4 regions of the Streptomyces sp. RLB3-17 genome follow, and region 1 is predicted to be linked to each of the others. Evidence: riboswitches for the same ligand, from Rfam matches in the RefSeq annotation. Region 1 holds a riboswitch; each other region holds the start of a gene.

The links. Region 1 has a riboswitch for cyclic di-AMP ahead of FNV62_RS37200 (M23 family metallopeptidase). Riboswitches for the same ligand answer to the same signal wherever they lie in the genome.
Region 2: it holds a riboswitch for cyclic di-AMP, as region 1 does, so the genes downstream of both, FNV62_RS30935 (NlpC/P60 family protein) here and FNV62_RS37200 (M23 family metallopeptidase) in region 1, are expected to answer to the same signal.
Region 3: it holds a riboswitch for cyclic di-AMP, as region 1 does, so the genes downstream of both, FNV62_RS11045 (C40 family peptidase) here and FNV62_RS37200 (M23 family metallopeptidase) in region 1, are expected to answer to the same signal.
Region 4: it holds a riboswitch for cyclic di-AMP, as region 1 does, so the genes downstream of both, FNV62_RS25190 (M23 family metallopeptidase) here and FNV62_RS37200 (M23 family metallopeptidase) in region 1, are expected to answer to the same signal.

The regions. Positions count from the first base shown of each region.
Region 1 is NZ_CP041610.2:8,257,908-8,262,596, forward strand. Features, by position in the region: gene FNV62_RS37190 (M16 family metallopeptidase) at 1-824, shown strand, start outside; gene FNV62_RS37195 (M16 family metallopeptidase) at 821-2,209, shown strand; cyclic di-AMP (ydaO/yuaA leader) riboswitch at 2,516-2,676, shown strand; gene FNV62_RS37200 (M23 family metallopeptidase) at 2,689-3,453, shown strand; gene FNV62_RS37205 (GntR family transcriptional regulator) at 3,666-4,361, shown strand; gene FNV62_RS37210 (HPr family phosphocarrier protein) at 4,544-4,689, opposite strand, start outside.
Region 2 is NZ_CP041610.2:6,801,880-6,806,568, reverse strand. Features, by position in the region: gene pcrA (DNA helicase PcrA) at 1-1,011, opposite strand, end outside; cyclic di-AMP (ydaO/yuaA leader) riboswitch at 1,350-1,522, shown strand; gene FNV62_RS30935 (NlpC/P60 family protein) at 1,530-2,708, shown strand; gene FNV62_RS30930 (tellurite resistance/C4-dicarboxylate transporter family protein) at 2,804-3,778, shown strand; gene FNV62_RS30925 (hypothetical protein) at 3,870-4,223, opposite strand; gene FNV62_RS30920 (NlpC/P60 family protein) at 4,637-4,689, shown strand, end outside.
Region 3 is NZ_CP041610.2:2,350,012-2,354,700, forward strand. Features, by position in the region: gene FNV62_RS11035 (ATP-dependent Clp protease proteolytic subunit) at 131-787, shown strand; gene FNV62_RS11040 (hypothetical protein) at 795-1,100, shown strand; cyclic di-AMP (ydaO/yuaA leader) riboswitch at 1,448-1,633, shown strand; gene FNV62_RS11045 (C40 family peptidase) at 1,637-2,110, shown strand; gene FNV62_RS11050 (DUF6328 family protein) at 2,198-2,719, shown strand; gene FNV62_RS11055 (ATP-binding protein) at 3,061-3,519, opposite strand; gene FNV62_RS11060 (helix-turn-helix domain-containing protein) at 3,732-4,589, shown strand; gene FNV62_RS11065 (DUF397 domain-containing protein) at 4,603-4,689, shown strand, end outside.
Region 4 is NZ_CP041610.2:5,557,015-5,561,703, forward strand. Features, by position in the region: gene FNV62_RS25180 (PrsW family intramembrane metalloprotease) at 1-473, shown strand, start outside; gene FNV62_RS25185 (aldo/keto reductase) at 477-1,421, opposite strand; gene FNV62_RS25190 (M23 family metallopeptidase) at 1,480-2,517, opposite strand; cyclic di-AMP (ydaO/yuaA leader) riboswitch at 2,529-2,686, opposite strand; gene FNV62_RS25195 (PP2C family protein-serine/threonine phosphatase) at 2,943-4,085, opposite strand; gene FNV62_RS25200 (hypothetical protein) at 4,247-4,438, opposite strand; tRNA gene FNV62_RS25205 (tRNA-Met) at 4,589-4,662, opposite strand.

The DNA of each region.
Region 1 (4,689 bases):
ACCACACCCCGATCGGGTCGATGGCGGACCTGGACGCGGCGACCCTGGAGGACGCCCGCGCCTTCTTCCGCACCTACTACGCGCCGAACAATGCGGTGCTCTCCGTGGTCGGGGACATCGACCCGCGGCAGACGCTCGCCTGGATCGAGAAGTATTTCGGCTCCATCCCCGGGCACGACGGCAAGCCCGCCCCGCGCGACGGCTCGCTGCCCGAGGTCATCGGCGAGCAGCTGCGCGAGGTCGTCGAGGAGGAGGTCCCGGCGCGCGCCCTGATGGCCGCCTACCGGCTCCCGGAGGACGGCACGCGCGCGGCCGACGCGGCGGACGTGGCGCTCACCATCCTCGGCGGCGGCGAGTCGTCCCGGCTCTACAACCGGCTCGTACGCCGTGACCGCACCGCCGTCGCGGCCGGGTTCGGCCTGCTGCGGCTCGCCGGAGCGCCCTCCCTGGGCTGGCTGGACGTGAAGACGTCCGGTGACGTCGAGGTCCCGGTGATCGAGTCCGCCGTCGACGCGGAACTCGCCCGGTTCGCCGAGGAGGGCCCCACGGACGAGGAGATGGAGCGCGCCCAGGCCCAGTTGGAGCGTGAGTGGCTGGACCGGCTCGGCACGGTCGCCGGCCGCGCCGACGAACTGTGCCGGTACGCCGTCCTGTTCGGCGACCCGCAGCTCGCCCTGACGGCCGTACAGCGTGTCCTGGACATCACGGCCGAGGAGGTCCAGGAGGTCGCCAAGGCCCGCCTGCGCCCCGACAACCGCGCGGTGCTCGTGTACGAGCCGGTCGCTGCCGACACCACCGAAGAGGACGAGGAGGCGGCGAAGTGACCGAGCTCGCCACCATGGACTTCCACCCGCAGCCCCAGGCGGGTCAGCCCAAGCCCTGGGCCTTCCCGGCGCCCGAGCGCGGCACGCTGGACAACGGCCTGACCGTGCTGCGCTGCCACCGCCCCGGCCAGCAGGTCGTCGCCGTCGAGGTGCTGCTCGCCGCGCCGCTGGAGGCCGAGCCCGCGGGCCTCGACGGCGTCGCCACGATCATGGCGCGCGCCTTCTCCGAGGGCACCGACAAGCTCTCCGCGGAGGAGTTCGCCGCCGAGCTGGAGCGCTGCGGCGCCACCCTCGACGCGCACGCCGACCACCCCGGCGTACGGCTGTCGCTCGAAGTGCCCGTCTCGCGCCTGCCCAAGGCGCTCGGGCTGCTCGCCGACGCCCTGAGGGCACCGGCGTTCGCGGAGAGCGAGGTCGAGCGGCTGGTGCGCAACCGGCTCGACGAGATCCCGCACGAGACGGCCAACCCGGCCCGGCGTGCCGCCAAGGAGCTCTCCAAGGAGCTCTTCCCGGCGACCTCGCGCATGTCGCGCCCGCGCCAGGGCACCGAGGAGACCGTTCAGAAGATCGACTCGACCGCCGTACGCGCCTTCTTCGACAAGCACGTACGTCCCGCCACGTCCACCGCCGTGATCGTCGGCGACCTGACCGGCGTCGACCTCGACGCGCTGATCGCCGAGACGCTCGGCGACTGGACCGGTTCGTCCGCCGAGCCGCGCCCCGTGCCGCCGGTGGCCGCCGACGACACCGGCCGTGTGATCATCGTGGACCGCCCCGGCGCGGTCCAGACGCAGCTGCTCATCGGCCGTGTCGGCGCCGACCGGCACGACCGTGTGTGGCCCGCCCAGGTGCTCGGCACGTACTGCCTCGGCGGCACCCTCACCTCGCGCCTGGACCGCGTCCTGCGCGAGGAAAAGGGCTACACCTACGGTGTGCGGGCGTTCGGCCAGGTCCTGCGCGCCGCGCCGGACGGAACCGGTATCGCGATGCTCGCCATCAGCGGCTCCGTGGACACCCCGAACACCGGCCCTGCGCTCGACGACCTCTGGAAGGTGCTGCGCACCCTCGCCGCGGAGGGCCTGACGGACGCCGAGCGCGACGTCGCCGTACAGAACCTGGTGGGGGTGGCGCCCCTCAAGTTCGAGACCGCGGCGGCCGTCGCGGGCACGCTCGCGGACCAGGTCGAGCAGTACCTGCCGGACGACTACCAGGCGACGCTGTACCAGCAGCTCGCCGCGACCGGCACCGTGGAGGCCACCGCGGCCGCCGTGAGCGCCTTCCCGGTGGACCGTCTGGTGACCGTCCTCGTCGGCGACGCCGCGCAGATCCAGGAGCCCGTCAAGGCCCTCGGAATCGGTGAAGTGACCGTAGTTTCGGCGGAGTAGAGGTTCACGGAGCGGAGGTTCAGCGGCTCAGTGGGGGCCGGCTGTAAGCCGAGCCGCACGCGGAGCGGAAGAGCGTGACTCCGCAGGGCCCGGGTGACTGAAGAGTCGCCCGGGCCCCTTTTTGATCGGATTTCCGCTCGGGCTCTCGCTCGGACTTCATCCCCAAGATGTCCGTATTGGTAGGGAGGTTGCCCGTCTGCCCTGTGGCATGCACTACAAAAGCCGTGATCCGTTTGTTGTTTGAAAGACGCCCCGTCTAGCGTCGGTGCGGCTGTTCGTCAGGCAGTGCGCCGCGCCCGCGGCACCGGACAGTCATCGCCGAGTCCCCGTACGGCGCGAGCCAGGGGAGCCGGGGACCCACACGTAGTCCCTGGGGTGAATCGGACGCCCTCCCTGGAGGGGGTCCGTAGGAGACCTTCCTGCTCCGAACCCGTCAGCTAACCCGGTAGGCGAGAGGGAAGGAAAGGATCAGCCCCTACATGGCGTTCACCTGTGGCCCCGGGAAACACCGCCGTCCGAGCCGCGTGAAGCGCTCCACCACGAACGCCGTCGGCGTCGCCGCGCTCACCACGACCGGTGTCATCGGAACCCTGGCCGCCCCGGCACTCGCCGCGGACGCCTCCGTCGAGCAGACCGGGCTGACCCAGGCCATCACCCTCGGCGACAACGTCGCCGCCCAGATCGACGCGCAGGCCGTCGCCCAGAAGCGCGCCGCCGACGAGGCCGCCGCGCGCAAGAAGGCCGAGGAAGCCGCGCGCAAGAGGGCCGCCGAGGAGGCGAAGAAGGAACGCGAGGCCAAGGAGCGTGCCGCCCGCGCCGCCGAGCGCAAGCGCCTCAACACCTTCGTCCTGCCGATCACCGGCTCGTACATCTCCACCGGCTACAAGACCGGCGGCAGCCTCTGGTCCTCCGGCAGCCACACGGGCGTCGACTTCCACGCCGCCTCCGGGACCTCGGTCCACGCGGTCGGCTCCGGCACGGTCGTCACGGCCGGCTGGGGTGGCGCGTACGGCAACCAGATCGTCCTGAAGATGCACGACGGCACCTACACGATGTACGGCCACCTGTCGTCCATCGGTGTCTCCGTGGGGCAGACGGTCACCCCGGGCCAGCAGATCGGCCTGTCCGGCTCGACCGGGAACACCACCGGGCCGCACCTCCACTTCGAGGCCCGTACGACGGCGGAGTACGGCTCCGACATGGACCCGGTCGCCTATCTCCGCTCGCACGGCGTGAACGTCTGACGCTCGCACACCCCGAACGTCTGACGACCGGCGTCAACACTTCCGAAGCCCCGGCTCCCCCCAGCCGGGGCTTCGTCGTTTCGAACGACTGTCTGTCCAAAAAATATCCATGGATTCCGGCCCGCCATCGGAAATTCCGGTTCTCTGCAATAGAGTCACTGAACAAGCGTCAATCGACCGCGTTTCGCGGGGATTAAGGCGGAGGTCCGGTCATGCGCATTCCCGCGCACTCGGTATGCACGGCGATCCGTGACGACATCGTCGCGGGTGTCTACGAGCGCGGCAGCCGGCTCACCGAGGAACTGCTCGCGCGACGCTACGGCGTCTCGCGGGTCCCCGTGCGCGAGGCCCTGCGCACGCTGGAGGCCGAGGGCTTCGTCGTCACCCGTCGGCACGCGGGCGCGTGCGTCGCGGAGCCCACCGAGCAGGAGGCCGCGGACCTCCTCGAGATGCGCATGCTCCTGGAGCCGCTGGGCGCCGCGAGGGCCGCTCAGCGGCGCACCGAGGCCCACCTCAAGGTGCTTCGAGGCCTGGTCAGACTGGGGCAGGAGCGGGCCAGGAGGGGGAACAGCGAGGATCTGCGCTCGCTCGGCGGCTGGTTCCACGAGACTCTCGCACAGGCCTCCGGGAGCCCCGCGCTGACCTCCACGCTGGCCCAGCTGCGGCACAAGATCGCCTGGATGTACGCGGTCGAAGCGCCGGCCAATCCGGCGGAGTCCTGGGCGGAGCACGGCGGGATCGTGGACGCGGTGGCGCGCGGCGACAGCGAGCGGGCGCGGGCCGTCACGGCGCTGCACGCCGAGCGTGCGACGGTCGCACACCGGCTGCGTTTTCCCGGCGGGGGAGATCGTCCGGAGCGTGTGAGGACTTCGCAACATCCCGTAAACATGACGGGCGTGCGTCATTAACACCGGCGCCGTATACAAAGAGGGGTAATTCGCGGGGGATTATTTCTGCTGCCCGCAATTGGAAAAGCGAAGGGCCCGCCCGATGTTTTCAGGCGAGCCCTTCGAATGCGTGCGGGGCGGGGTCTTTTGGTGCGAAGACCACTCCCGCCATCAATTGAGGAACCCCGCTCGGGGGCTCTTTCTCAGACGGTCTCGGGGAGCTCCTCGAGACCCTCCGCCACCAGCTTCGCCAGCCGGTCGAGCGCGGCGTCCGCACCCTCGGCGTCCGAGGCGAGGACGATCTCCTCGCCGCCCTGGGCGCCCAGGCCGAGGACCGCCAGCATGGAGG
Region 2 (4,689 bases), 1.5 Mb from region 1:
GCGGAAGGCGTAGATCGACTGGTCGGCGTCGCCCACGACGCACAGCTCGGCGGGCTCGAGCTCGCCCTCGGCGGGCGGCACGTCCTCGGGCCGGTCACCGGCGGCCGGGCCGACGAGCTCCCTGACCAGGGCGTACTGCGCGTGGTTCGTGTCCTGGTACTCGTCGACCAGGACGTGGCGGAAGCGGCGCCGGTAGTGCTCGGCGACGTCCGGGAAGGCGCGCAGCAGGTTGACCGTGGTCATGATCAGGTCGTCGAAGTCGAGCGCGTTGGCCTCGCGCAGCCGCGACTGGTACATCGCGTAGGCCTGGGCGAGGGTCTTCTCGAAGCCGTCGGCGGCCTGCGCTGCGAAGTCCTCCTCGTCGATCAGCTCGTTCTTCAGGTTCGAGATCTTGGCGCTGAAGGACTTGGGCGGGAAGCGCTTGGGATCGAGATCCAGATCACGGCAGACGAGCGCCATCAGCCGCTTGCTGTCGGCGGCGTCGTAGATCGAGAACGAGGAGGTGAAGCCGAGCTTCTTGCTCTCCCGGCGCAGGATCCGCACACACGCGCTGTGGAAGGTCATCACCCACATCGCGTTCGCGCGCGGGCCGACGAGCTGCTCGACGCGCTCCTTCATCTCGCCCGCGGCCTTGTTCGTGAAGGTGATCGCGAGGATCTGGCCGGGGTGGACATGGCGCTCGCCCAGCAGATGGGCGATGCGGTGGGTGAGCACCCGGGTCTTGCCGGAGCCCGCGCCGGCCACGATGAGCAGCGGGGAGCCGGAGTGCACCACGGCCGCGCGCTGGTTCTCGTTCAGCCCGTCCAGCAGGGCCGCCGGGTCCACGGCGGGGCGGTGCGCGCCGTCGCGGTAGTAGGCGTCCCGGCTCGCGGGCACGTCGAAGCTGCCGCCGAACAGGTCGTCCGGAAGCGGCTCCGGCGCCCCGTCCTCGGGCGGCGGCGGAGGCTCTTCCTCGTGGGCCCCGGAAGGCTGGAGGTCCGCCAGAAAGCTGTCATCAAAGAGGCTGCTCATCGCTCTCCGAGTCTAGGCGGCCCCACTGACAACCCGCGGCCACCCTGGAAACCCGACCGGTTTTTCCGCGACCGCGCATGATCTCTTTCCACGACCGCGCATGATCCCTTTCCGTGACCGCACCTGATCCCTTTCCGCCACTCTTTCCGCCGCGGACGCCGTCACCGTTCAGGATCGTTTCATTACGGTCAGCCACAGTCGGTCCGGATCAATGGCCCCCAGGATCAAGGTCACAAAAAAGTATCGGGCATATCGCACATCAAACTTCACAGAACACTTATGAGTTGGCTAGCGTGCCGGGCAGGCCGCTCGACCCAACCGGCGAACATCGCCGGGCCGTGCGGCCTCCGCCGAGTCCGGTGCGCCGTACGGCAGCCGGAGCCGGGGACCCAACCGACCTTGGGGTGAATCGGTCCAACTGTCCGCTGGGACAAGGACCGTAGGGCAAACCTTCCGGAATCACCCGCCCGAACCCGACAGCTAACTCGGTAGGCGGAAGACGGAAGGAGTCGCCTCTCTTGGCGTCGCATCGCAAGTGGAGTCCTACGGGTACGCGCATAGCGGGTATACGGACCCCCGCCCTCGCCACGGCGGCCCTCACCTCCGTGGCCCTGCTCTCCCAGACGGCGAACGCCGCGCCCTCGGCCGACTCCAAGCCGAGCATCGAAGAGGTCGAGAAGAAGGTCGACGACCTCTACCACCAGGCCGAGGCGGCGACCGAGAAGTACAACGCGACCAGGGAGAAGACCGCGCAGCAGCGCAAGCGCGTCGACTCCCTCCTCGACGACGTGGCCCAGCGCACCGAGAAGCTCAACACCGCGCGCGACGAGCTGGGTTCGTTCGCCGCGGCGCAGTACCGCACCGGCGCCTCCGCCCCCGACACCGCGACCCTCCTGCTGGCCGACAATCCGCAGGACTACTTCGACCAGACCCAGCTGATGAGCCGTCTGACCAGCCGCCAGAAGGTGGCCGTCGACGACTACATCACCGAGCAGGCCGCCACCACCAAGAAGCGCGCGGAGGCCTCCCAGAGCCTGCAGACGCTCACCACGACGCAGAGCGCGCTGAGGACGTCCAAGGCCGACGTGCAGCGCAAGCTCGCCGAGGCGCGCGACCTGCTCTCGAAGCTGACCGCCGAGGAGAAGGCGCGACTCGCGGCGATCGAGAAGAAGAAGCAGGAAGCGGCCGACCGCAAGGCGGCCGAGCTGGCGCAGCAGCAGGCCGCGGCGGAGAAGAAGGCCCAGGAGGCAGCCGCCCAGCAGCAGACGACCACCGGGACCACCGCCACCACCGGGACCACCGGGACCGCCGGGAGTTCGGCCACCGACTCCTCGTACACCGCCAAGGCCGACAAGGCCCTCGCCTTCGCCCGCGCCCAGGTCGGCAAGCCGTACGTCTGGGGCGCGACCGGGCCCGGCTCCTACGACTGCTCCGGCCTCACCCAGGCCGCCTGGAAGACCGCCGGCGTCGATCTCCCGCGCACCACCTGGGACCAGGTCAACGTGGGCACGACGGTCCCGCTCTCCGACATCAAGCCCGGTGACCTCGTCTTCTTCTACGACGACATCAGCCATGTCGGCCTCTACGTCGGCAACGGCATGATGATCCACGCCCCCAAGCCGGGCGCGTACGTCCGCGAGGAGTCGATCTTCTACGGCGGCGAGTCGATCATCCACAGCGTGGTGCGTCCGGCCTAACGCCTCGACGCCCGGCACGCGCGCGTGGGGCTCATCGAGCTCCACGCGCGCGTGGCCCGCCGCCAACCCGCTCGAAGGTCCTTAGCATCGGGCCCATGTCAGCCATCTCCCCGCCCGGCGCCCGGTGGACCGGCCTGCGCACCTGGTGGGCGCAGAGCCCGCCGGGCGCCGGAGCCGCGATCCTGGCCACCGGCATCATCTCGATCGGGCTGGAGCAGACCGGCTACGAGATCCTGTCCCGGGTCGTGCTGGTCCTCGCGGCCGTCGGCTGGCTCGGGCTCGCCGCGGCCTTCGTCGTACGGCTGCTGCGGGAACGGGAACGGTGGCTGACGGAGGCCGGTACACCGAGCGCGCTCACCGCGGTCGCGGCGACCACCGTGCTCGGCACGCGGCTGGTCACGCTGGGCTGGGAGGTGCCGGCCGAGGCCCTGCTCGCCCTGTCCGCGGCACTCTGGCCGGGGCTGCTCCTCCTGGTCGTACGGCAATGGCGGCCCCGTATGCCCGGAGCGGTGTTCCTCGGCTGTGTGGCCACGCAGGGGCTCGCGGTGCTGGGCGCGACGCTCGCCCCCGCGACGCACACGGACTGGCTCGCGCACACCGCGCTGGTGCTGTTCTGGCTGGGGCTCCTGCTCTACACGATGGCGCTGTTCTACTTCGACTACCGCGAGGTCGCCACGGGCGCCGGGGACCAGTGGGTCGCGGGCGGCGCGCTCGCCATCTCGGCGCTGGCGGGGTCGAAGCTGATCCTCGCCTACCAGGCGAACATCTACCTGTGGAACGACGACGACAACGGCGTGCTGCGCTGGGTGACCGAGGCGCTGCTCGTGCTCGTCCTCGGCACGTACTGCGTGCTGGCCGTGGCGGAGGCCCTGTGGCCCCGACCGCGCTACGACGTGCTGCGCTGGGCGACCGTGTTCCCGCTCGGGATGACGGCGGTGGCGACGCTGTCGGTCGCGGCCGCCATCGGCGTCGGCCGGCTCAGGGGGCTCGGGCAGGTGCTGCTGTGGATCTCGGTCGCGGCGTGGCTGGCGGTGGCGGCCGTAGCGGTCAGGCGTCCGCGGGAGCCGTAGCGGTCGGGCGCCCGCGGGAGCCGTAGCGGTCGGGCATCCGTAACGCTGTCCGGAAGCGCCGTAGCCGTCCGTGGGGGCCTTCGGGGGGTCGTCAGGTCCAGAGCACCGCGATGAAGATGTTCGCGGTCGTGAGCAGCCCTACGAGCCCGAACAGGCCCTTGTCCACCTTCTCGTCGTCCCGCTTCACATAGACGAGTCCGAGGATCACGATCAGCAGGGCGAGCTTCACGCCGATCTTGATGGTGTTGACCGAGTGGTCGTCGGCCTGGTTGAGGCCGACGAGTGCGATGCCCGTGACCAGCATGGTCAGCGCGCCGTGCAGCATGGCGGGGACGAACCGGGCGGTGCCCTGGCCCATCGCCTTCATCTGGGTGAGGAAACCGCCGAGGAGCGAGGCGATGCCGATGATGTGCAGGCCGACGAAGAGATGGATGAGTACGTCCATGGGGCCGGAGCCTAATCGGCGGCCCTGACCCCTCTTGTCACCGGCCCACCCCCTGTAGACCCGTACCACCTGGGAACCACCGATTGTCCCGGAACCGCCCCATCGGTCATCACACCGCGTGAAGTCGACCCCGTCGGGCCAGGATCACGGTCACATACGGTCGCCCCGCGATCCAGTGGTGCCACTTCCGTACATGACGTTACCGGGACATCACTCTCAGGTTTAGCGTCCTCCACCAGGTGGCCGGCTCCCCACCGCCGCCCGGGCCAGGGGCGGCAGCCGGACACCACCGCCGAGAAAGGTCCGGCGGCGGCCCGCTCCCCCTGTGTGGGCCGCCGCCGGACGTGTCCCCCGCAGACCGCGCTCGTCCCCGGCGGTCGTAGGAAAGTCCCCCGGGAAGGATGTGGGCCCTCGTGGCAGCGCACCGAAAGCCCAGACAGCGCTCGCTCGGTGGAAACACGGCCCG
Region 3 (4,689 bases), 5.9 Mb from region 1:
TCCGTTCCCACGATCAGGCGACCCTCTCCACCGGCGGCGCACGGGGATTTTCGCTGTCAGCCGAGCACCCTTCCGCCGCTCTGTACGTCCTGTACATTTTTTACAGAACCCTTCACAGGAGGCGCGTGCCATGAATGAACCGTCCGCCCGTCATGTCCTGCCCGAGTTCACCGAGCGGACGAGCACGGGGCACCGGACCCTGGATCCGTACTCGAAGCTGCTCGACGAGCGGATCGTGTTCCTCGGGACGCCGATCGACGACACCTCGGCGAACGACGTGATGGCGCAGTTCATGCACCTCGAATACCTGGCGCCGGACCAGGACATCGCGCTGTACATCAACTCCCCCGGCGGCTCGTTCAGTGCGATGACGGCGATCTACGACACGATGCAGTTCGTCAGCTGCGACGTGGAGACCACCTGCCTGGGGCAGGCCGCGTCGGCCGCCGCCGTGCTGCTGGCCGGCGGCGCGCCGGGCAAGCGGTTCGCGCTGCCGGGGGCCCGGGTGCTGATCCACCAGCCGTCACTTCCCGAGCCGGTACAGGGACAGGCGAGCGATCTGGCCCTCCAGGCCGAGGAGTTGATGCGCACTCGGAGGCTGCTGGAGGACATGCTCGTACGGCACACGGGGCAGAGTCCTGAACAGGTCGCCGCCGACATCGAGCGGGACAAGATCCTGGACGCTCAGGCCGCGTTGGCGTACGGACTGGTGGACGGGATCATCCCCAGCCGCAAGACCTCGCGCACCGCGCCCGGTGCGAGGAACGCCACACCCGACGCGAGGTGATCCGCCGATGGTGCCCGAACTGCCCCCGCTGCCCGCACTGACACGAGCCGAGGCCGAGCTGATCGACCGTTACCTCGACGTGGTCGACCTGTTGGGCCGTATCAACCCGGCCAGGCCCGGAGACACCTACCGTGGTCTGCGTGCCGCCCAGGCGCTGGTCGCCAAGGCCACCGAGCTGCGGGACGCCCTCGCGCTGATGCACCAGCGCGGCGAGAGCGAGGTGCACGCGCCGACGTTGGCGCAGGCCCTGCGCGTCCTCGACGGTGAGCGGCGGGCGGCCCGCGTCACCCTGCCCCCCGACGCCGACAATTGACACATCCGCACCCCGGGTCGCCGTGCGCGCCGAGTCGGCGGGGCGTCCGGCCCGGGGTTCAAACGGACCAGATGGCGTACCCCCTGATGGAGTAGTCGCAGGCCCCTTCGGGGAACCGAAAAAGTTGCACAACGCGCGTAGCCCAGAGGCGGAATGAGACGCTCCGGTGCTGGTGGGCGCGTCGTCGGCGTCCCCAACATCGCCCGAACAGAGGGTGGTCCACCCGAACGGGTGAGTGGTGAGTAACCCCACAAATCGCCGGTTCCGCTCGGATTTTCCGACCGCTATGCGTGAAGATCCCTTCCGACGACAAGCCCCCGCCACAGCGGCGGGGCGGTCCGGGCGGACGCCGAGTCCTGCCGCTGCCCGGATGACCGGTCGACAGAAGTGCATCGGCAGGAGTGGAGGACCCAGCAAGACGGGTCGCCGGAGAGATCCGGGCGGTCCTTGGGGTGAAGCCGCGCAAGCGGCCGGGCTACTTCGCCAGCCCGAATCCGACAGGTCATCCTTCACAGGCGGCTGACGAAGGGTTGCGCATGACTGCGCTCAATCGTGTCCCGTCGCTGTGGACCCGGGCCGGTACGGCCTCGGCGCTCACCCTCGCCGCCGTGGGCGGCAGCCTCGTGGTTCCAGGCGTCGCATCCGACGCCGAAGCGGCCACGTTGGCGACGAAGGCACTTCAGGTCGCGGCTTCCAAGAAGGGCTCCCCGTACCAGTACGGCGCCGCCGGGCCACGCCGCTTCGACTGCTCCGGGCTCACGCTCTACTCGTACAAGAAGGCGGGCAAGACGCTGCCTCGTACGGCCGCGGCGCAGTACAACAAGACGCACCACATCTCCGCGTCCCACCGCAAGGCCGGAGACCTGGTGTTCTTCCACTCGGGCCGGAACGTGTACCACGTCGGCATCTACGCCGGGAAGGGAAAGATCTGGCACTCCCCGAAGACAGGGGAGGTCGTGAAGTTGCAGAAGATCTGGACGAAGAGCGTCTGGTACGGCCGGGTCAGCTGACCTGCCCGAGGGGGTGCCGCCGGACGGCACCCCCTCGGGGTTCCACCCCCGGGCGTGAAAAGCGGACGAACCGGTTAATCGTTCAGCATGGCTGAGCGACCTTCCTCCGAGGAGCGGAACGAGACGCCCCTCGAGCGCGCCGATCGCAACTTCGGCGAACTGCTCCAGGAGCTGCGCGTCACGCAGACCGGTGTGCAGATCCTCTTCGCGTTCCTGCTGACGCTGGCGTTCACCCCGCGCTTCCCGTCCCTCGACACGGTGCAGCGCGCCACGTACGTCACCACCCTCCTGCTGGCCGTGCTGGCCGCCGCGCTCTTCACGGCGCCGGCCGCGCTGCACAGGTCGCTCTTCCGGCAGGGCGCGAAGCCGACCATCGTGCGGGTCTCCTCCGTCCTTGCCACGGTCGGGATGGGCGTGCTCATGCTGGCGCTGACGGGATCGGTGCTGCTCGTCGTGGACGTGGCGCTGGGACGCGCCGCCGGGATCGCCTCGGGCGCGGGCACCCTGCTCGTCTGTGTGGCGCTGTGGGGCCTCCTGCCCGGCCTGGTGCACCGTGCCGTCGTCAGCGGAGCGACGGCTCCGAAAGAAGCACCGGACCGAGAACCGTGAGCACGCTCACCGTCCGACTCCCCGCGGGCACGAACCGCGGCAGCCGGCTGAGGAAGGAGATCGGCGCCTTCGGGTCGACCACGTGGGTGACGGACCCCTGCCGCGGCGAGCGGTTCGTCCCGGCTGACGCCGGCCGACCGGCCGGACGGCGCGGTCGTGCCGGAGAGGGTGGGCTGGACGGCGGCGGCTCCGGTGGGGGCGCGGTCACTGTGACCGGGAGATCCGCGCCGTACGATCTCCGTCGTCCGTCGGACCGGGGGCCGGTCGGCGCCGACGGCCGAGGCCTTCCGGGCCCCGCCGCGAGGCGCCGGACGGGGCGGACACGACAACTGAGCCACTCCTCAAGGCTCTTGTGGGCCGCCGGCCGTCACCGGCTGGGCCGGCACCGTCCAGGGCAGCTCGATGGCGACCGTTTTGCCGCCCTCGCGGGTGGGCCGGACGACGAGTCTGCCGCCGCATTCGGCGGTCAGCCAGCGGATGATCACCATGCCGCGCCCGTTGTCCTGCTGGACGGCGGCGGGCAGACGTTTGGGAAAGCGCGGATGGCTGTCGGTGACGCCGATCCGCAGGTGTTCGTCTCGGTCGAGGCGGACGTCCACCGTGAAGGTGGGCGACTGTCCGAAAGTGTGTTGGACGGCGTTGGTGGCTAGTTCTGACACGATCAGGCGTACGGTGTCCGCGACTTCGGCGTCGCACGGCAGGCCCCATTCGGCCAACACATCGGCGACGAAATTCCGGGCCGCGGAGACCGAGGCGGGATCGCTCGGCAGAGTGACGGATGCTTCCTGGTGATCTGCCATGGCGACGTCGTCCCTTTCCCACGGGACCGGAGTCCGACACGGAGCGGATGGTTCGAGTACGGTCCCGGACTGGTGCTTCGCGCCAGACTGCCATCACCGGGCCGGTCACGGGTGCGATCCACCGAGATATGCATATATCTGTCGCTCGATGCGGTGAACTCTGCGACGGCGGAGCGTATTTGGGCGGCTCGGAAGGAGTAAGGAGTACGGCCATGCAGCACGGTCCCGCGGTGCGCCGCCGCAAGCTCGGTGCCGAACTGCGCGCGCTGCGCGCCGATGCGGGTCTCACCAGTGGTGAGGCGGCCCGTCTCGTCGGCTGGCACCAGTCGAAGGTGAGCCGGATCGAGACCGGTATCAGTGGGGTGAAACCGGCCGACGTGGAGCGCCTGTTGGACGCCTACGCCGTCACGGAGCCCGAGTTACGGGAGCTCCTGGTCGGCCTCGCGGGCTCCGAGGGCAACGGTCGCCATCACTGGTGGCACGCCTACCGCGGGGTTCTGCCCCCCACGTACCGCGACTTCATCAGTCTGGAGTCCCAGGCCAGCGGCATGCGCACGCTGGAGACCTCGGTGGTACCCGGACTGCTCCAGACACCCGAGTACGCACGGGAGGTGACTCGGGTCGCCGTCGGCGGCCTGGAGGACGGCAAGCTCGACGCGCTCGTCGAGGTGCGCCTCGCCCGGCAGGACGTCCTGCGTTCGAATCCGCCGCTGGAACTGACCGCGGTCCTGGACGAGGCCGTGTTAAGACGCGAGGTCGGCGGCCCGAAGGTGATGGCCCGGCAACTGGAGCGTCTGCGGGAGGCCGCCGCCCTGCCTCAAGTGCGGCTTCAGGTCCTGCCGTTCGCCGCGGGAGCCCATATCGGCGTCACCGGGCCTTTCGTTATCTTCTCATTTCCGAACACAACTGATCTGGATGTGGTTGTTCTCGACCACTTGACGAGTAGCCTCTATCTCGAACGGAAAGAAGACCTTCAGGCCTACACCGAGGCCTTCAACGCCCTTCAGTTCCACGCCCTTTCGCCCGAGGACTCGTTGGACTACATCGCCGGGATAGGTGACGGCGCGTAAGGAGGCACCCCCCATGACCGCACTGCCTCGGTACATACCTTCCAGTACTTCACTCCGCGACGTGCGATGGCTGCGCAGCAGCCGCAGTACGGGTATGAAC
Region 4 (4,689 bases), 2.7 Mb from region 1:
CCGAACTTCCGGCGTACGCGGCGGCCGGGTGGCTCACCCCGCCCGAGCCGTACGCGCTCGGCTCGATGCGGGCGCGGCGGCTGGCCCGCGACTACGCGGCCCACCACTTCGGCAGGGCGGCGGCGCGCTCGGTCGCGCAGTACGAGGCGTACGCGACCTCGCTGGCGTTTCTGCGGCACCGGGGGCGCAGTGGTCGCGCCAACGCCGACTTCGTCGTACGGGAGGGGGAGTTGCTGCACGAGCTGTGGCGCCGCCGGGAGGTCGCCCGCCCCTCCCTCGCGTACGCGGCCCACGCGGCGGCCCCTGCCGTACCGGTGCCGCCGCAGCTGCCGCCGCCGTGGCCCGGCTACGGCTACGCGCCGGTGCCCGGCCAGGTGAACCCCGCGGGCGCGCCCCCGTACCCCGCCGGTGCGACGACCCCGTATCCCGCCCCGGCGACGCCGTACCCCGCGTACAACCCCTACCAGTCGTAGGCCTCAGGCGGACGCTTCCGTCAGCCTGGCCACCTCCGCGTCCGTCAGTGTCAGGTCGGCGACCGCCAGCAGGGCCGGCAGCTGCTCGACCGTCCGTGCGGAGGCGATGGGCGCCGCGACCGTCGGCCGGGCGGCGAGCCAGGCGAGGGCGACCGTGGCGACCTCGGCGTCATGGGCCCCGGCGACCTCGTCGAGGGCGGCCAGGACGCGGATGCCGCGCTCGGTGTCGAGGTGCTTGCCCGCGCCCTCGGCACGCGCGGAGTCGACCGTCGTACCCGGGCGGTACTTGCCGGTGAGGAATCCGGACGCGAGCGCGAAGTACGGGACGGCGGCCAGGCCGGTCCGGGAGGCGACCTCCTGGAGCGGGCCCTCGTAGGTGTCGCGCGAGACGAGGTTGTAGTGGGGCTGGAGGGCGACGTAGCGCGCGAGGCCCTCGCGGTCGGAGAACTCCACGGACTCCGCGAGCCGCTCGGCGGAGATGTTGGAGGCGGCGATCTCCCGGACCTTGCCGGCCCGGACCAGTTCGTCGAGCGCGCCGATGATCTCCTCGACCGGCACCGAGGTGTCGTCGAAGTGGGTGTAGTAGAGGTCGATGTAGTCCGTGCCGAGGCGGCGCAGCGAGGCGTCGGCGGCGGCCTTGATGTTCGCCGGGGACAGGCCCTTGTACTCGGGGTGGGTACTGACCTTGGTGGCGAGGACGACGTCGGAGCGGTTGCCCCGCGCGGCGAACCACTTGCCGATGATCGTCTCCGACTCACCGCCCGTGTGGCCGGCGATCCACGCGGAGTAGCCGTCGGCGGTGTCGACGAAGTTGCCGCCCCCGGCCGTGTACGCGTCGAGCACGGCGAAGGACTGCGCCTCGTCGGCGGTCCAGCCGAAGACGTTGCCGCCGAGGGAGAGCGGGAAGACCTCGAGGTCGGAGGAGCCGAGCTTGCGTAGAGAAGTCATGCCTTATTTCAACAGCCGTACCGGATTGCCATATTCCGTATACGGCCCCTGGGAACGATCAGGGGTTCAGGCCCTTGCTCTGCAGCCACGCCATCGGGTCGATCGCGCTGCCGCCGCCCGGGTGAACCTCCAGGTGGAGATGCGGCCCGGTCACGTTGCCGGTCGCGCCCACGCGCCCGATGACGTCACCGGTGGCCACCTTCTGTCCCACGCTGACGCTGATGGAGGACTGGTGGCAGAACCACAGCTCCGTGCCGTCGTCGAGGGTGAGGATGGTGCGGTAGCCGTACGAGCCGGCCCAGCCCGCCTCCGTGATCGTGCCGCTGTGGATGGCCTTGATCAGCGTGCCGGTGGGGGCCGCGAAGTCGAGGCCGGTGTGGTAGCCGGAGGACCACATGGAACCGGCGTCGCCGAAGCGGGAGGTCAGGGTGTACGAGGAGGTCGGCAGCGAGAAGCTCTTGGCGAGCTCGGCGAGGCGCGCGGCCTCGGCCTTCTGCTTGGCGTCCTCGTCCGCCTTCTTCTTCGCGGCGGCGACCTTGGCCTCGGCGTCGTCCTTCTGCTTGGCGGCCAGCGCGACCGCCTTCTTCGCGGCGGCGGACTCGGCGGCGGCCTGGGCCGCCTTGTCGATCTGGTCCTGCTGCGACTCGGCCTGCTGGATGATGCGGGCGCGCAGCGCCTCGCCCGCATCCGTGTTGCCCTGCGCGGCGTCAGCGCTGGTCACACCGGCGCTGGTGAGCGGGGTGGCGGAGCCCTTCGGCGTGCTGGAACCGCCGTCGGATATCAGCGCCTTGGCCGATGCGGTGACCGAGGAGAAGTCGGGCAGCGAGATGGAGACCGGCGGCTTGCCGGGCGCCGCGGTGGCCATGCCGCCCGCGCCGACGGCGGCGATGACGCCGACGCCCAGGACCGTGGAGCTGCGGGCGAGTCCTCCGCCGCGCTGCTTGGAGACGCGGTGCCGGCCGCGGAGGGGACGGATGGAATCCTCGGTGGGGTTCCACTCCTCCCAGGGGCCCTCGTCCTTGCCGTAGGCGTAGCCGAAAGTCTGGGTGTCGTTCGGCGGGAACGAAGTGGGCTGGGCAGGCCGGTTGGACGCCACGTGGGCGTGCTCCTTTCCTTCCTTCTCGCCTACCGGGTTAGCTGACGGGTTCGGAGCAGGAAGGTCTCCTACGCGCGTCAACCCACGGTGTCTCCACCGTGAAAGACGCTCGATTCACCCCAAGTTGGTGGTTCCCCGGTTCCCTTGCGGGATTCGGCGCGTGCGCACGGAGCCGACTCTTGTGACGGCTGGGACGACCGCGCTGCGTTATCGAACGTTAATAGACGCGGGTACCGGATTCCAAGCTGTTCGTACTGATCATTAACCACTTTTGGCCGGGACTTACCGCCCATGACCGACGGAAATCGGGCGAGTTGGCCGCGCCTCCCTACCTGGCGGTTATTTGACGGTGTGTCAGTTGTTATGCGGAGGGGCATCGACCGATCACCCCTCGTGACATCGATCAAGAACGCGCCCTTCCGTGGCTACGGCCGCCGTACGGCGAGCAGTGCCATGTCGTCCGTCAGGGCGCCGCCCGTGTGCCGTCGGACCTCCTCGACGAGCGTGGCCAGCAGGGCGTCGGGTCCGGGGAAGGTCCGTCCGGCCAGGCGCGCGGCCGGATCGTAGAAGCGCCCCTGCGCGTCGCGGGCCTCGGACAGGCCGTCCGTGTGGAAGAGGAGCGTGGCCCCGTGCGGGAACTCCGTCTCCTCGGCACGGTCCGGCCAGCTGCCCAACTCGCCCATGCCGAGCGGCAGTGCGGGGTTCGCGGCGACGAGCGTGACCAGCGTTCCGTCCGCGTGCAGCAGCAACGGCGGCGGGTGGCCGCGGTTGACGATCCTGACGAGGCCGCCCTCGTGCGTGATCTCCGCGAGGACGGCGGTGGTGAACCCCTCGAAGGCGTCGAGGCCCTCGCGCCGGGTGCCCTCGCGGGCCAGCGCCCGCTCCAGCCGCTGCGCGACCGCCTCCGGCGTGGCCTCCTGCTCGGCCGCCTCCCGGAACGCCCCGATGACCACCGCGACGGCGGCCACCGCGTCCATGCCCTTCCCGCGTACGTCGCCCACCACCAGCCGTACGCCGTGCGGGGAGTCCTGCACCGCGTACAGGTCGCCGCCGATGAACGCGCCCGCCTGCGCGGCCTCGTAGCGCGCCGCGACGTCGAGGCCGCCGATCCGCTGGTCGGGTTCCGGCAGGACGGCACGCTGGGCCGCCTCGGCGATCTGGTGGGCCGAGGCGAGTCGTTCGTCGGTGCGGCGGACGAGGATGTTGATGAGCACGGCCAGCACGCCGACGGTCGCCACGGTGGCGACCTCCGTGAGCGCGTCCACCTTGAAGACGATGCCGAGCCGGATGTGGATCGTGAGCACCGCGACGAGCGCCGCGATGCCGGTGAGCACGGTGCCGCGCAGCGAGAAGAGCGGGGCGGCCACGAGCGGCGCGGCCGTGAAGAGGGGGCCCGCGGTGAAGGCCATCGGGGTGAAGTAGTCGTAGAACGCGCCGACCAGGATGAGCAGCGCGGGCAGCACCCGGACGAGGCTGCGCGCGCAGGAGATCCGGCGCCGGTCCGCCTCGGCCGGGCTGGGCACCGGTTCGTCCCCCAGCCCCGGATCGGGCACGGGGTCCCCGGGCAACCGCCCACCGGACCGGTCGTACCGCTCGTCACTCGGCTTCTCGTACGGCTCGCCGTACGGCTCCTCGGCCCGCTGCGCGCCTCCTTGCTGCTGCCCCACCCGTCCAGACTTCCCGGCTCGGGGGCGGGCGGCGAGCGGGGAGGGGCCGACCGGGGGACACGTCAGTCGGAGGCCGACCACCGGACGCCGCCGGCTCCGCCGCGCTCGTGGTGGTACCCGGCCGGGGCGACGACGCTCCCGCCGTCCGGCACGAGGTCGTGACCGTCGTGACAGGCCCCGAGGAACAGCGCGCACACGGCGAGCAGCAGCGCGAGCGCCGGCGCGCGTCGGACCAGCCAGCGATGACGACTCATAGTGAGCGGAAGACTACAGAAAGTCGGGTCGACAGGGAAAACCGGGGCGGGACGGCGAACGGGAACGCCGGGCGGCAGGAAAACGGGGACGGTGAACGGGAAAAACCAAGGGCCGGAACTCGTTTCCGAGTTCCGGCCCTTGGCCTTCAGTAGCGGGGACAGGATTTGAACCTGCGACCTCTGGGTTATGAGCCCAGCGAGCTACCGAGCTGCTCCACCCCGCGTCGTTGAAATTAGTGTACGCCATCCGC